DNA from 2 places in the Sphingomonas aerolata genome. Region 1 is predicted to be linked to the other one. Evidence: riboswitches for the same ligand, from Rfam matches in the RefSeq annotation. Region 1 holds a riboswitch; the other holds the start of a gene.

Evidence for each region. Region 1 has a riboswitch for cobalamin ahead of NEF64_RS08785 (TonB-dependent receptor). Riboswitches for the same ligand answer to the same signal wherever they lie in the genome.
Region 2: another riboswitch for cobalamin. It lies ahead of NEF64_RS11370 (DUF1636 domain-containing protein); the one in region 1 lies ahead of NEF64_RS08785 (TonB-dependent receptor).

Annotation. Positions count from the first base shown of each region.
Region 1 is NZ_CP098762.1:1,893,534-1,901,825, reverse strand. Features, by position in the region: gene NEF64_RS08805 (TonB family protein) at 1-475, shown strand, start outside; gene NEF64_RS08800 (VOC family protein) at 681-1,601, opposite strand; gene NEF64_RS08795 (DUF4139 domain-containing protein) at 1,984-3,516, opposite strand; gene NEF64_RS08790 (DUF4139 domain-containing protein) at 3,516-4,910, opposite strand; cobalamin riboswitch at 5,418-5,658, shown strand; gene NEF64_RS08785 (TonB-dependent receptor) at 5,827-7,998, shown strand; gene NEF64_RS08780 (PepSY domain-containing protein) at 7,970-8,292, shown strand, end outside.
Region 2 is NZ_CP098762.1:2,494,173-2,502,464, forward strand. Features, by position in the region: gene NEF64_RS11340 (threonine-phosphate decarboxylase) at 1-59, shown strand, start outside; gene cbiB (adenosylcobinamide-phosphate synthase CbiB) at 52-990, shown strand; gene NEF64_RS11350 (cobyric acid synthase) at 978-2,468, shown strand; gene cobS (adenosylcobinamide-GDP ribazoletransferase) at 2,436-3,152, opposite strand; gene NEF64_RS11360 (histidine phosphatase family protein) at 3,149-3,727, opposite strand; gene cobT (nicotinate-nucleotide--dimethylbenzimidazole phosphoribosyltransferase) at 3,724-4,737, opposite strand; gene NEF64_RS11370 (DUF1636 domain-containing protein) at 4,734-5,150, opposite strand; cobalamin riboswitch at 5,248-5,434, opposite strand; gene NEF64_RS11375 (ABC transporter ATP-binding protein) at 5,456-6,241, opposite strand; gene NEF64_RS11380 (FecCD family ABC transporter permease) at 6,235-7,230, opposite strand; gene NEF64_RS11385 (ABC transporter substrate-binding protein) at 7,298-8,146, shown strand; gene cobO (cob(I)yrinic acid a,c-diamide adenosyltransferase) at 8,143-8,292, opposite strand, start outside.

The DNA.
Region 1 (8,292 bases):
CGCGACATTGCTGTCGCTGGCTATCAGCGACGAGGGGAAGGTCACCGCCTGCACGATCGCCGAAAGCAGCGGCAATGCCGCGCTCGATCAAAAGGCGTGCGCGATCATGCTGGCTAAGGCGAAATTCCGGCCGGCGATGGACCGACGCGGACAGCCGGTGATGACGACGAAGCGAATACGCCTGTCGTGGGCGATCGACCAAGCGGGCGTCATGCACACGCCGGTCAGCGGCGGCAGCGTAGATACCAACGCAGCTATGACCGACGGCGGTACACGCCGCGCCGGCCCGACGAACGGCATGTTAGCCGTTCCTGCCGCGATCCAGACGCAGGCGGCGTCGGCGCCCGTGGGCCGACCCGTCGCCCGCCAAGAGCCGCCCGGCCAGACGACGGCAGAGCGGTTCGAACAGGCACGCAAGGCGGTTCAGCCCGTGCGTGGCCGCGATCCGATTTACGGTGCGACGATCAGCGATTAGGCCGAACAACATCGCCGGCAGACTTCCCTTTGCTCTTCCATGCCTGATCCATAGAATCCGCATGCCGATCCGCCCCGAGAACCATTTGCTATATCCGACCCATATGTCTCTCTAATGGTTGACCTTACGCCATGATCCAGATGCGGTCACTCGAACCCCGCTTCCTTACTCCGTCTTTCTGCCCTTCGTTCAACGTCGCCAGTACCTACCTGGTCGGGCTCTCGGCCGTGAAGGATGAGCAGCACGGCTTGGTCACAGGCTGGAACTCCATCAGCTCGATCCGCGTGCCGTCGGGGTCGTAGAGGTTGGCCTGCCACTTGCCGTCCAGGCCCATTTGTGGACCGTCGTGACGCGGGCTCAGGCGATCTTCCCGATACAGCGTCGTGACGGCGGCCTGCATATTAGGAACGCCCAAGGATAGGTGGTTAAGTACGCCTAGCTGGCGGGCGTCGACCTTGGTCACCGGCACGCTCGAGCCCGGACCGATCATCATGTATTCCAGCCAGTCCCGACCGTCGGGCGTCTGCTGTGACACCCAGTCGACCTTGTCGGGCTCGAATGCGCCATACCAGTACGGCCGAAAGCCGAGCAGGCGACGGTACATCCTATCCTGCTTGGCCCGGTCGTGGACGGCGTAGCCGGCGTGGATGATGCGCCCGCTAATCGCGCTGGGAACAGCGTTGGCGTCAGCGCTCGCGGATTGCACGAACTGGATCCCGTTGCCTTCTGGATCGCGCAGGGCGAACCAACGCTCCCCTTCGGTAGAGCGCTGCATCGCGCCGAGGCCAGAGACGTCTGACGCGGCCAGCCAGGCCCGCAGCGTCGCCGCGTCCGTTGTCGAGTAGGCGACGTGCGCCAGCATGCTGGGCCCCTGTCCGGCGGGTGCGGGTAGCACCTCCACGAACTGGCGCGAGCTTAGATAGTAGCGGACGCCGGCCGGGTTCTCGGGGTCCGCACCCTTCCGGGCGCCCAGCACATGCGTGTAGAAGTGCTCGGACTTTGCCATGTCCCGAGCATAAATAGCGAGGTGCGAAATGCCGGTGATGCCTGGGCGCGGACCCGGCGCCGCCTTGGCCCCGAGCAGAGCGGCAGCTGCACAGGCAAGAACTGCGATACGACGGGCCATGGCAGCCTCTCCTCACCCGGCCGCGTTTCGGGCCGTGGCTGGCAGCGTACGCAGCGATGCCGGCACTGTCACGTGCTCACGTGTTGGTTCTCGTCGATACTGTTGCCGAGGAGTTTGATGCCGCTATCTGCTACGGTGCCGCGCAGGAACAAGAAGCGGTCTTGGTGCCGAACACTGACCCGCACCGCCGCTTTTTGGACCCAAAAGGCGACGTTCCGAACGCCCCTTCCGCTCCCCGAAACCTGTCATCCATTCATCTGCCGCAACTGGCGGGGACGGCGAGGCATTGTAGCTGCCACCAGTACACGCTTCCTGACCCTATTTAGATCTTGAAATCAGGCGTATGCGGTATCGCCCGACCTGGGAGGTCGAAGCGGGCCGGTCAGTAACGGTAACGCAAAATGGCGCGACCGCCCGGCGGCAGGGTCGGCGACCAGGTGAGGATCCCGTCGGTTCGGTTGAGCGCCTTGTCATCGGCCTCGATCGCCTGGCCCGCCGCTCCGATCGGGACGTCGAGCGTCGCCGGAAAAGGGTTGGCGTTAGTCGCCGTCAGCACGACCTCTCGCGACAATGCTTCCCCCGGAGCCGCCACCGGCACGCGCGACGCAACGATAGCCTGGGTCAACATAACCTGGCTGCTGATACCTGCCGCTAGGCGCACCGTCTCGCCAACCGTGCGGTCGGTGACCGCGCCCAATCCCAGCAGCAGGCGTCCGCCAGCCCGCTCGGCGTAGAGTGCGGTGCTGCCGGCTGGCAGCGGCACGCCCAGGCCGCCAGGTATATCGTTCTTCATCACGAGCACGATCGACGTCGGCACGCCGTCGAGCTGCTGGCCGGGATACACCGCGCGTCGGTAGCGACGATCGACCGGCACGCCCTTTTGAAAGAGCAAAGCAACTTGCTTTTGCGCGCGTGCGGCGACGGTCGTGGGCGTCGGTATGCGATAAAGCTTGAGATCGCCAAGATCTTCGGGAGGGGGCGGCGGCGGGGGTGGTGCCGGGGGCGCCATCATCGGCGGCGGGGGGGGCGCCATCGCGCGCGACGCCGTCACCACTATCTCGTCGGCAGGCTCAAACTCCGTTTCGGGCAGATCCGACGTCGTCGTGCCGAGCGGATAGCAGACCAGCCGCAGCCCGCCCGCCGCCGCCGGAACCGCGGGCAACGCCACCCGGTTGAGCCGGCCCGCGACGGCCTGCACCTCGGCCTTCGGGAACACTTCCGGGTTGCTGTTGGCGAGGGTCAGCCAGGCAAACAGGTCGACCGTTCGCCCGTTCGCGGCGAGCGCAGCGACGTAGCTCGCCCGCCAGTCGAACCCGGACGCGAGATAGGACAGACGCACCGTGACCGTGCGCGCCGCCGGGCTGATGGTCGTTACACTCAGCACCGGCTTGCTCGACAGGCCGCCTGGGACGCCGGCGAACGCCAGCCGCTCCGCGAGACCCGAACAGCGTAAAGCCTCGATCCCCGTCACCGTGCGGAGGATGACGCCCGGTGCCGGGCCGGCGACAACGGTCGCGGGCTCGCTGGTCGGTCGTCCGGTCGCCCTGTCCGTTCGGGTCAGCGTCACGTCACGACCCAGCGTACCGTCGACGAGCGAGGCCGGCGACAACAGGCGGGCGTCGCGGTTCTTCTCGATCGTGCCGCCGGGCAGGCCGTCGATAACTGCGCTGACCGGCACGATCCCTTGCGCCACGCCCTCGAACCGCAGAACCGCCGGTCCGCGCGGCAGCCGGACGCGACGCGTCTCCGTCACCAATGCAAAGCCACCGAGATACTGGAGGGTCATCGCCCCGCGGCCATAAGGTGCCCGGTACACCGTGAGCGAGACGCGGTCCGGCGCGGACGAGGTGACGGTCGTCTGCGCCTCCGCCCTGCCCGCCAGCAGCGCGACCGCCAGGAGCAGCAGATGGCGCATCAGTAGCGCGTGTCGAAGGTCGCCGTCACCGTGGTGCTGCCATTGGCCGGCACCGATACCTGCCACGCCAGCGTGCCGGCGGTGCGACGTTCACCCTTCGCGCTGTCCTCGACGACCCGGACGTCGTTCCAGTCGAGCCCGCCCTGGATGAGCTCGACCGTGACCGGACGGGCGCGGGCGTTAGTCAGCTTGTACTGCATCGCCGTGCGCCAGCGGCTGTCGCCCTGCCGCGTGCGCGACACGGTGACGGGCTGCACCTTCACGTCGAACGCGTCGCCGGTGGGAAGCGCGATGGTCGACCCTTGCGGGGTATGCTCGATCCGGTTTTCGCCGGTGAACTGCGGCTGCCCGCGGGCATCGCGGACATAGACCCGGACCACCCCCGCCGGCAGCGCGTCGCCCAAGCCTGCTGCACCCGAGTTACTGAACCGCAGCACCGACTGCGCGCTGCGTGGTTCGTTCGAACCGCCGAGCCAGCCATTCTCGAACCGATAGCCCGCGCCCGCCGCCACGCCCTTGGCATCGAGGAAGCTGACCTGCTTGGTCTGCTTGTCGGCGATCGTGGTGCGGTCGGCCAGCGGATAGAGGTAGAAGTCGCCGAGCTGCTCGCGCGCGGCGCTCTCGGTGCCGGGGCGTGTCGTCGTTCGGCGGCGCGGACGCCGCGCATAGCCGCCGCTGCCGTCATCGTCGGCGCTGCCGACCTCGCCGGCGACCAGCAGCGTTTTGGCGTTGGCGAACGTCGTCCCGCTGCTATTCTTAAGCGTTACCCAGCCCTGGATATCGACCGTGCCGCTCTTGTCGTCGAACAGCGCGACATAATCGGCGCTCCAGCCGAGCCCGCGGCTCAGGTAGGACAGCGTCGCCGGGCGGGTTCCTCCGCGCGTGCTGGTCAGTGTCACCGACAGCGTCGGGCGCGCCCGCAGCGCGTCGGGCACCCGGTCGAACACCGCGCGCACCGGCAGGCCGTCGTCGCGCAGTACCTCGACATGACCGTTCACTTCGATGACCACGCCGCCGTTCACCGCCAGAACTTTCGCGCGATCGCGGGTTTCCGCGCCGGTGGCCGGATTGGTCCGCACCAGCGTGATCGTCTCGCCGACCGCTTTCTCCATCAGGCTCGACGGGCTGAGCAGGTCATAGTCGAAATTCTGCTCGACGATCGCGGCATCGGGCACGGTCAGCGACACCGTTTCCGGTCGGATCGCTGCGCTCACGTCGGGGAAATTCTGTTGAACCCGCCCGCTCGCCAGGTTCAGCGGACGGATGTCCTGCACCAAGGCGACGTCGTTGGTGTAGATGGTGACCGACACGTCGCCTTGCGCCGTTCCGGCGGTCGAGGAATCAGCAGGGGGCGGCAATTGCTGAGCGGCTGCCGAAATCGACCCGAGCAGCATCACCAAACCACACGCTCTCGAGATGCTTTTGCGCACGCTACTCTCCCCCGGTCCTTGCTATAATGGCGAGACCGCATCAGAAGGGCAACGCGACATTGTGGGTCTGATTTTCTGACCCAAACAACGGCGCTTGTTCGCTCTGATCGGTGCGATGCGCCATTAAGGTTATGATACGTTGATCATAGCCAAACTGACGGTGTCCGCGAGACCGACGGCGGAGAGCAAGTCCGTCGGTTACTGGTCGTAGCGGGTGCCGATACGCCACCAATCCTTGGAGCGCCCGAACAAGATATCGATCCGGTCGACGCCGAGCTCGGCGACGCCTTCCCACCGAATCCGCAAAGACCCAATTCCGGTCGTTCTCGACGCATCTGTCGCTTCCCAACTTCCGACATTCGTTAATGGGCACCGACACTCCGTTTGGACTTTTGCGATCGTCGCGTCGACCAATTGCCGGATCGTCTTCGTCAGGATACACCGTCCCCGCTGACCTGCTCCGCTGGAGACGGTCGGCATGATCGCGTCGGTGCCCCGAGAGGGGCTTAATAGGGAACGCGGTAAGGGTGGTTCGCCACCCGAAGCCGAGGCTGTCCCTGCAACTGTAAGCGGCGAGCGCGATGCATATCGCTTCTTCCTTCACAGGGAGGGGCAGCCACTGGGCCGGACGTTCTGTCATAAAGGCCTGGGAAGGCCGTGCATCGTGTGATGACCTGTGAGCCAGGAGACCTGCCGGCGTCTGGTCGCTCTTGCCTGGCCCAGGGGGTGGCCGCGGCACGGTACTCCGTCGAGCGACGACGTGTGCGGTGGGGACCGCACGGGCATGCGTGCCGGTCGCGATGGCGTCCGGCTGGCGCGGATGTCGGCCGTTCGCGGGAGGTCCCTGCCGGGTTCGCTCGACGCCCCGGGGATTACCGTAATGCCATTCCTATTGTCTCGCCTCGCGGTGGCGGGGGCTTTGCTGTCACCTGTTTTCGCAGCACCGCTCAACGCTCAGTCTTTGCCTGTCTCGGACAATGAGGACATTCTGGTTGTCGGCCAGCAGGCGCGCGACACGCTCACCACGCCGAACGCGACCGGCAGCCGCCTGGGCCTCACGCCGCTCGAGACCCCCGCGACGATCTCGGTCATCGATGGCGCCACGATCCGCGCGCGCGGCGACCTGTCGGTGATCGACGCGACGAGCCGCGCACCGGGCATCAGCAACGCCGGAAACCCCGGCAATGGCGGCACCGCGCTCGCCGCGCGCGGCTTCAGCGGCCAGGGATCCGTGCTTCAGCTGATCGACGGTATAAGGCTGTTCCCGGCTGCCGGCACGATAACCTTTCCGACCGATCCGTGGATGGTCGAGCGGATCGACATCCTGAGCGGCCCAGCCTCGGTGCTCTACGGCCAGGGCGCGCTGGGCGGTGCGGTGAATGTCCTGATGCGTAAACCCGATACGCAGCGGACGCACGTGGAGGGCGAGATCGGCTACGGCTCGCAGGACAGCTTCCATGTCGCGGCGGGCGCAGGCGGGCCGATCACCGAGCGCCTCTCCTATCGCATCGACGGCAGCTATCGCCGATCGGACGGCTATGTCGATCGTGGCCAGTCGCGCAGCCATGCCGTGTCGGGCACGCTGCGCTGGGCACCGACCGACACGCTCGTCGTCACCGCACGGGACGATTACGGCGACCAGAAGCCGATGCGCTATTTCGGCACGCCGCTGATCGAGGGACGGCTCGACGACCGCATCCGGGACCGCAACTACAACACACGCGACGGCTTTATCCGCTACCGCGACAACCGCACCAGCCTGCAGGTCGACTGGACGCCAAGCGACGCGGTCACCGTCAGCAACCAGGCCTATCGCCTCACGTCGAAACGCTCGTGGCTCAACCTCGAAAGCTATTGCTGGATCGCCGCAGACGGGATCTGCTCCAACGGCAGCGCCAACACCGGTACGCCCGGCCGCATACTGAGGACGGACATGACCGGGATCGTCCACGACCAGACGCAGTGGGGCGATCAGGGCAGCGTGACGTTCAAGACGGGCATCGCCGATGGCGTCAGCAACGACCTTGTCGTGGGCTTCGACGTCAACCTCATCAAACTAACCTATTTGCACAATTTCGGGTCTGATCCCCAGGTCTCCGAGGTCGATCCCTTCGCGTTCGATCCCAGTCTGATCGTCGACACCCAGGGGATCGCACCGCGCTATCGGACGCGGACCACCGAATATGCGGTCTTTGCCGAGGACCGGCTGAAGCTCGGCACGCACGTCTCGATCGTCGGTGGCGTGCGCTACGAGCGCGACAAGATCCGCCGCTGGTCGATCAACTTTCCGGACGGCGCTGGCATCGAGACATTCGTGCTCGACAAGCGGCTGCACAACGTGACCTGGCGGATCGGGAGTGTCTATCAACCGATCCCGACGGTGTCGCTCTATGCGCAATATGCCACCGGCGTGGATCCTCTGGGGACGCTGACCACCTATTCGACCGGGCAGGTGCAGTTCAGCAACGCGGTGGGCGACCAGCTCGAGATCGGCGCCAAGGCGGTCTTCCTCGACGGTCGCGGCACCGCCACCCTCGCCGCCTACCGGATCGTCAAGAAACGCCTGCTGGCGCAACTGACCCCGACGAGCCCGGTCGAGCAGGTGGGACAGCGATCGGCCAGGGGCATCGAAGCCGCAGTGTCACTCGATCTGCCTTACGGTGTCGGGATCGATGCAAACGGCAGCGTGCTCGACGCGACGTTCGACGACTTCATCTCAGGCGGCTCGAGCTTCAACGGCAATACCCCGCCGGACGTGCCCGAGACGCTCGCCAATTTCTGGCTGCGCTGGAACGCCACGCACGCGGTTCAGGCACGCGCCGGATTGCGCTATGTTGGACGTCGCTATTCGAACAATGCCAACAGCTTCCGCGTCCCCAGCTACACCACGGTCGATGCCACGCTTTCTTATGCGGTGACGCCACGCCTCGCCGTCGATATCCACGGCTACAACCTGTTTGACCGCGCCTACGCGCTAAGCACGTACAACAATCAGCAGTGGGTCCTTGGCCGTCCCCGCTCGGTTGACGTTTCACTTCGTGCCAGCTTTTAACGCCCTCAGGCGGCCGGGGCTTGGCAGGACTGCCCGGCGCTGGCTGTACCTCATTCATCGCTGGATCGGCATCGCCAGCTGCCTGTTCTTCGCCATGTGGTTTCTGTCCGGGCTGGTGATGCTCTACGTGCCCTATCCCTCCCTCTCGCCAGCCGAGAAGCTGGTTGGGAGCGAGGCGATCGACTGGGCAGCAGTGAACGTGCCGCCCCCGCTAGACGGCGGACGGCTACCGCAGGAGCTGTTGCTCGAGATGCGCGACGGCGCGCCTGTTTGGCGCGTGACCGGGTGGGATGG
Region 2 (8,292 bases), 600 kb from region 1:
GCGTCCCCGCCGACGCGGCCGCACTGGCGCGTCTCGACACGGCGCTCGCGCATGGCTGACCCCGTCGCGCTCATCGCCCTCGCACTCGACGCCGCGTTCGGCTGGCCGGAACGGCTTTACCGTCGGATCGGTCATCCCGTCGGTGGGATCGCCGCGATCATCGGCGGCCTCGAAAAGGCGCTCAACCGTCCGTCATGGCCAGACGCGACACGCCGCATCGCCGGAATCGCGACGCTCGCGATCACGCTCGCGGTGACGGGCGGGATCACCTGGGGCGCGACCTGGCTGATGACGACCTATCTCGGCGGCTATGCCTGGATCGGCATCGGCCTTCTCGCCGCCCCCGGTCTCGCCCAGCGCAGCCTCAACGATCACGTCGCCCCGATCGCCGCCGCACTCCGCACGGGTGACGTTCAGGGCGCGCGGATCGCGGTCGGCAAGATCGTCGGTCGCGACACCGACCGGCTCGACGCCGCCGGCATCGCCCGCGCCGGAATCGAAAGCCTTGCCGAAAGCTTCTGCGACGGCATCGTCGCGCCGCTGTTCTGGCTGCTGATCGGCGGGCTCCCCGGGCTGTGGATCTACAAGGCGATCAACACCGCCGACAGCCTGATCGGTCACCGCGAGCCACGCTGGCGCACGTTCGGCTGGGCCTCGGCACGGATCGACGACCTCGCCAACTGGATCCCCGCGCGGATCAGCGGCGCCTTGCTGTGCCTCGCCGGTCCCGGCGGCTGGTGCGTGATGCGGCGCGACGCACGCAAGCACGCCTCGCCCAATGCCGGCTGGCCCGAGGCAGCGATGGCGGGCGTGCTCGACCTCCGCCTCGCCGGCCCGGTCAGCTATGACGGCGTCACCCAGCTGAAGCCCTGGATCGGCAGCGGCCGCCCCGCCGCCACCGCCGCCGACATCGCCCGCGCGCTTCAGGTCTATCGCCGCGCCTGCCTGCTGCTCTGGATCGTCACGGGGGCGCTGCTATGGGTGCGGTGATGCTCCAGGGCACCGGCTCGGACGTCGGCAAGTCCGTGCTCGTCGCCGGCCTCTGTCGCGCGCTCGCCAATCGCGGGCTCTCCGTCCGGCCCTTCAAGCCGCAGAACATGTCGAACAACGCCGCCGTCACCGCCGATGGCGGCGAGATCGGCCGCGCCCAGGCGACCCAGGCGATCGCCGCGCGCACCACGCCGACCACCGACATGAACCCCGTCCTGCTCAAACCGCAGGGCGACCGCAGTTCGCAGCTCGTCGTCCACGGCAAGGTCCGCGGCATCCTGCGCGCGAGCCGCTGGCGCGAGGGACGCGAGGGGCTGATGGACGACGTGCTCGCCAGCTATCACCGGCTCCGGGCGCAGGCGGACATCGTCGTCGTCGAGGGCGCGGGCAGCCCCGCCGAGATCAACCTGCGCGCCGCCGACATCGCAAACATGGGCTTCGCGCGCGCCGCCGGCGTCCCCGTCATCCTGATCGGCGATATCGACCGGGGCGGCGTCATCGCCTCGCTCGTCGGCACGCGTGCGGTGATCGATCCCGCCGACGCCGCGATGATCCACGGCTTCCTCGTCAACAAGTTTCGCGGCGACCCCGCGCTGTTCGACGACGGCTATCGCGCGATCGAGGCGCGGTCGGGCTGGCGCGGCTATGGCGTCATCCCCTGGCTTCCCGAGGCCGCCCGCCTGCCGAGCGAGGATGCGGTCATACTCGAACGCCGCCCCGGTCACGACCGGCAGGACGGCCAGGTCGTCATCGCCTGTCCGATCACCCCGCGCATCGCCAATTTTGACGATCTCGATCCGCTGCGGCTCGACCCCGGCGTCACGTTGGTCATGGTCCCGCCCGGCGAACCGATCCCCGACGCCGACATGATCATCCTCGCGGGCTCCAAGGCGACGATCCCCGACCTCGCCTTTCTCCGCGCGCAGGGCTGGGACATCGACATCCACGCGCATCGCCGTCGCGGCCGCCCGGTGCTCGGGCTTTGCGGCGGCTATCAGATGCTCGGTCGCAGCATCGCCGATCCGGACGGGCTGGAGGGGCCCGCCGGTATCGCCCCCGGGCTCGGCCTGCTCGACGTCGCGACGATCCTGTCCCCCGCCAAGACGCTCGAGCGCGTCGCCGGCACCGCGATCGGCGCACGGTTCGACGGCTATGAGATCCATATCGGCGAAACCACCGGCCCCGACACCGCGCGCGCGCTCACGACCCGCGACGATGGCCGCCGCGACGGCGCGGTCAGCCCCGACGGGCTCGTCTCCGGCAGCTATGTCCACGGCCTGCTCGGCCTCGCGGATCAGCGCCGCGCGTGGCTCAGCCGGCTCGGGGTCGGTGCGGTAGGGCCCGACCATGCGGCGTCGATCGACGCCGCGCTCGATGCGATTGCCGAAACGCTCGAACGCCATCTCGATATCGATGCGCTGATCGCGCTGTCGAAGCTCGCGGGCTCAGACGCGGCCGGCAATGGCGAGCGCGACTAGCATCCCGGTCTCGACGAATTCGATCCCCGCACCGTGGCAATCGCCTGAAACGCCGCCGACCCGCCGGATCAGCCACCAGCCGAATACCGCGATCAGTGCAGGGGCCCCTGCAACGGCATGCACAGGCACCCCTAAACACCCTGTTACGCACCCCCAAAAGACCAGATCGTGCACCCTGATCTTCCCTGCCACCATCCCTCCCAGCCCGCCCTCCCGGAGCAGCGGCACCCACCGCGCCCAGCATAACGGCCCGATCCGCGCGAGCATCGGGACGAGAATCACGACCGCCCATCCCTGACTCGAAACGGCATGCAATAAGACAAGTTTTGCAAGGAGTTGCAGCGCGATCATCACAACACCGAAGCTGCCGATATGCGGATCCGCCATCACCGCGATCAGCCGGTCGCGGTCGCCATGCGCGGCACCCAGCCCGTCCGCCAGATCCGCCAGCCCATCCAAGTGCAAAGCCCCTGTAATCGCTACCCAAATAGTCAGCGCGGCGAGCGCACCGGTCCACGGATCGACCTGCGCGCCGACCCACCCCGCCGCCGCGACGACCACCCCGATGCACGCCCCGACGACCGGGTACCACCGGATCGCGGCGGCAAAATCCTCAGCGTTCGCAGCGACTTGCGGCATCGGCACGCGCGTCAAAAAGCCGAAGGCGACGACCAGCCGCTTCACGAAACCGGATCAGTCTGCAGCGCCACGATCTGCGCCGTCCGGTCCGGCCAGATCCGCAAACTAATCAGCGCCGCATAAGGCAAATCGAATGCCCAGAGCTCGCGCTGGCCGAACTCGCACAGCGTTTTCAGCGCCGCACGGATCGCCCCGCCATGTGTCACGATCAATGAGGTTTCGGGTGTAAGATCTTCTATCGCATCGGTAACTCTTGCGACCAGATTGCTCCACCGTTCCCCACCCGGCGGCGGTGCACCATCCGGATCGTCCCAGAACCGCTGCAACGCCGCAGCGTCGATCTCCGCCGCAGCCAGCCCGTCCCAATCCCCGAAATCCAGCTCCCGCCACCGCGCATCGGTCGTTGGAGCCAGCCCCCGCTCCCGCCCGATCGCATCCGCAACAGCCTGCGTTCGCATGAGATCAGAACAGACGATCTTCTTGAAATTCAGCGGTTTTACCCGAGCCATACAGGCCGCCATTCCCTCCGCCGTGACCGGACTATCGGTCCGCCCCAGCATCCGCCCGGTTAGTTCAGGCGCGCCATGCCGCAGCAGGTGGAGCAGGAACGGCGCACTCACGCCACCGACACCCCCGCCTCGGCAAACGTCGCCATCCCGTCATGCGCCGCCAACGCCGACCGGATCACTCCCACCGCAACCGCCGCCCCGCTTCCCTCCCCCAACCGCATCCCAAGTCTCAGTAAAGGCTCGAGTTTCAGCGCGGCGAGCAACCGCTCATGCCCTGGTTCGGCCGAACAATGCCCCGCAATGCAGTGCTCTGTGATGCCAGGATACGCCGCCGCAATCGGTGCGATCGCCGCCGACGAAATGAATCCGTCGAGCACCACCGGCACCCCCGCCAGCCGCGCCGCCACCACCGCGCCGGCGATCGCGACGATTTCACGCCCCCCCACCCGCCGCAACGTCTCGAACGGCGTACGCGGGAAATCATCATGCCGCCCAATCCCCGCCTCGACCACCGCGATTTTCCGCGCGATTCCCGCCACATCAACCCCCGTCCCCGGGCCAACCCAGTCCGCGGCGGTTCCGCCGTAACTGCGCAGACACAGTGCTGCGGCCGACGTGGAATTCCCGATCCCCATCTCACCCACGACAAGCATGTCGAGCCCCGGCACGACGACGTCGGCACCGATGTTGAGTGCGGCGAGACACGCGGCTTCGTCCATCGCCGGTGCCGTCGTGAAATCCGCCGTGGGGGTTTCCAGATCGATGTCGGCGATGATCAGCTCGAGCCCGACGGCATCCGCCAGCGCATTGATCGCCGCGCCCCCACGACGGAAATTCTCGACCATCTGTGCGGTCACGGAGACCGGGAAAGCGCTCACCCCGTGCACCGCAACGCCGTGATTTCCGGCGAAAATCGCCGCCCGCGCACGCTCGAACCGCGGCCGCTCGCGCCCCTGCCAGCCCGCCATGAAGACCGCGAGGTCTTCAAGTCGGCCAAGCGATCCCGGTGGCTTGGTCAACTGTGTTTGCCGCAGCGATGCGGCCCCTCGCGCGGCTTCGTCTGCCGCAGGAAGAGCCCCCAGCGCCGCGTCGAACGCCGCGACCGTCGGGAACTGCCTCACTGCGCGACATAGCCGGCGGGGGGCGTCCGGGTGATGAAATGCCCCTTGATCCCGGCGGGCCACTGCCGAAACGGCACCTGCCCCTCCGCACTCTCCGCATGCAGCACGGCATAATCGAGGATCGCTCGCGCAGCCTCCTCATCCGGCGTGAAGCGCCCCAGCACATAGCCGATCTTCGCGGGCCCACGAACATGGATGGTGCAGAAGTCCTGGCAGGCGAACAGGCACGGCATCGCCTGCACCGCAATCCCGGCATAGCGCGGATCACTCGCCTGGACCGCCTGCAATGCTGCGACGAGTCTTGCACCGCCCCGCATGCCCTCGGCATCGTCCTTCGCATCGGTGGAAGCGCGGCAGGTGCTGCAGGCGACGACGGCCGCCCCGTCTTCGGCGGGAACCAGTAGATTTGGCATTGAAACCCCATGACATACGCGCCCGCGGCACAAGCCGCAGGCTGGTTATGTCGTCGCGCGGGTTTACCCCCGTCCGCTCGGCGCACCCTGGCCGGACGAAAGACGACCGCGACGGGCAGGTCTCCTGGCTCACGGGTCACAGCCCTTCGCGCCGCCTTCTCGGGACCGGGATCCCAATGGCATGATGGCACGATGGCTCGCCGCTTACAGTTGCAGGGGCAGCCGGGGTTCTCCCGTTCCCTTTTCATCCCCGTCGCCGGGGAACCTGTCGCGGTCAGAGGAATAGGCCGGGCAAGCGGCCCGGGTCAATCGCCCTGCGCGTTGTCACGCGTCAGCGCTACCACGACCGGTACGCCCTCGATCGATCCGAACCACGCCCGAACACCATAGGTCTCACGCAGCCGCGCCGGCGTCAGCACTGCCGAAGGCGCGCCGTCGGCGACGAGCCGGCCCGCGTCGAGCACGAGGATACGATCGCAATAGCGTGCGGCGAGCCCCAGATCGTGCAGTACCGCAATTACCAGGACGCCCCGCGCGGCCTCCGCCCGCAGGATCTCCATGACTGCGATCTGATGCGCGGGATCGAGCGACGCGAGCGGCTCGTCGACGATCAGCGCCGGCGCCTCCACCGCGAGCGCCCTTGCCAGCAGGACGCGGGCCCGCTCACCCCCCGAAATCTCGGTCGCGACACGCGCGGCAAGCGAGGTCACGTCCGCCGCCGCCATCGCACGGGCAATCGCGGCATGGTCGTCCCGTGAGATGCGGGACAGCGGTGCGAGATGGGGCAATCGGCCCAGCGCGACGAGACGTTCGACGCTCAGCGGCCAATGAAGATTTTGACCCTGCGGCAGATACGCGACAGTCTGCGCAATCGCGCGTCGCGAGCGCTCCGGCAGCGGAACGCCGTCGAGCAGGATCGCCCCCGTAGCGGAAACCAGCCCGAGCAGCGCCTGGACCAGCGTCGATTTGCCCGCCCCATTGGGGCCGACGATCCCGATGAGCGCGCCGCCCTCTGCCGCGAAGTTGACATCGTCGACCACGACCCGCCCGGCACGGCGGACGCTGAGGCGGTCCGCGGAGAGGGCTACCACAGCCGCCGCTCGCGGATGAGGTGGACGAGGAACACCGGCACACCGAGAAACGCGGTGACGACCCCGAGCTTGAGTTCGTTCGACGTCGGGATCACCCGGACCAGTACGTCGGCGAAAGTGAGCAACGCGGCCCCGCCCAGTGCGGAGGGGAGCAGGATCGCCGATGGCGAACGATCGGTCATCGGCCGGACGAGATGCGGGACGATCAGGCCGATGAACCCGATCGCGCCCGATACCGCAACCGCCCCGCCGACCCCGATCGCCACCCCGACCAGCATCCGCATGCGCGTCCGACGCAGATCGACGCCTAGCGCGCGTGCGCCATCCTCGCCGAGCGTCAGCGCGTCGAGCGCATGGCCGTCCCAGGCGACCAGCACCATGCCGAGCGCGATACAGGGCAGCGCCAGCGCGACATGGCTGAACGACCGGTCTTCGAGCGACCCGAGCAACCAGGTCATGATCTCCATCGCTGCAAATGGGTTGGGGGACAGGTTCAGCGCCAGACTGACCCCCGCGACGGCCAGCGTTCCAACCGCAATCCCCGCGAGGATCAGTGACAAGGCGCTTTGCGACCCGGCCGCCAGCACGAACAGCAACCCCAGCGCCGCGAACGCCCCGGCGATCGCCACGATCGGCAGCATCGCCGGATGAAGCTCCGCCAGCCCGAAATACAGCGCGATCACCGCGCCCAGCGATGCGCCGTTCGACGCGCCCAGCACCGATGGCTCGGCCAGCGGATTGCGCAGGAATCCCTGCAGCGCAGCACCCGACAGCCCCAGCATCGCGCCGACCGCGAGCCCTAGGATCGCGCGCGGCAGCCGAAGTTCGAACAGGATCGCGCGTTCGATCGGATCGCCCTGCCCGCTGAGCGCCCGCACGACATGCGCCAGCGGGATCGCCGCGCTACCCACCGCGACCGACGCGGCGCCGGCCAGCAGCGCAAGCAGCGCGAGGCCACCGACCAATCGCGCACGCGTCACGCGTTCCATAGTGCCAGATCCCACCGCATCGATTTCCGCCTAGCGCATAAGCGCCCGCTGCGGCAGGGCTTTGCGTATGCGCCGCCGCCGTCTCCTGACCATCCTGATCATCGCTGCCGCTGGCGCATCTGCTGCGGCGGCAGCGCCTCGACCGCCGGCGCGTATCGTTTCGCTCAACCTGTGCGCTGACCAGTATCTTCTGGCGCTGGCCGACCCCGCGCAGATCGTCGCACTGACCCGGTTCGCGCGTGATCCGAACATGTCCGCGGCCGCCAACGCCGCGCGTACCATCCCAGTCAGCCGTGGCAGCGCCGAAGACGTCCTGATGCTCCGCCCCGATCTCGTGATCTCCTCGCCGTTCCGACGCCAGACGGTCGCCGCAGTTCTCGCCGGCCGGAACGTCGCGACGCTCGATCTGCCCCCCGCTGACAGCTATACCGCGATCGTGACGCAAGTCCGGCAGGTCGCCGCAGCCATCGGGCACCCCGATCGCGGCGAAACGCTGATCCGCCGGATGGACACCGCGCTCGCACGATTGCCGCGCGCCCCGGGAGGTGGTCGTACGGCGGCCTATTATCAGCGTCGGGGTTTCCTGACCGGTACCGGCACGCTCGTCGACGAACTGATGCAGCGTCTCGGGCTGGCCAATCTCGCGACCCGGCTCGGCAAGCCGGCACTTTCGCAACTGTCGCTCGAACAAATGGCGCTGGCACGCCCGGACTATCTCGTCGTTGAGAGCGCCACCGACCGCGTGACCGATCAGGGCACCGAAATGCTGCATCATCCGATTCTCGACGGGATTCCCCGTCTGCGCATCCCCGAGGCGTGGACCGTCTGCGGAGGTCCCGCCTATGTGCTCGCCGCGCAAAGCCTCGCGGCGCAGTTGCGCACGCAGCGTCCAGCTAGTCCTCGCCGCGACCGTTAGAACTCAACGCCGGCCTGGGCCTTGACCCCGCCCCGGAACGGATGCTTGACCTGCCCCATCTCGGTGACGAGATCCGCCGCGGCAATCAACGCCTCGGGCGCGTTGCGTCCCGTCGCCACGACATGCGTCATCGCCGGTCGCGCCGC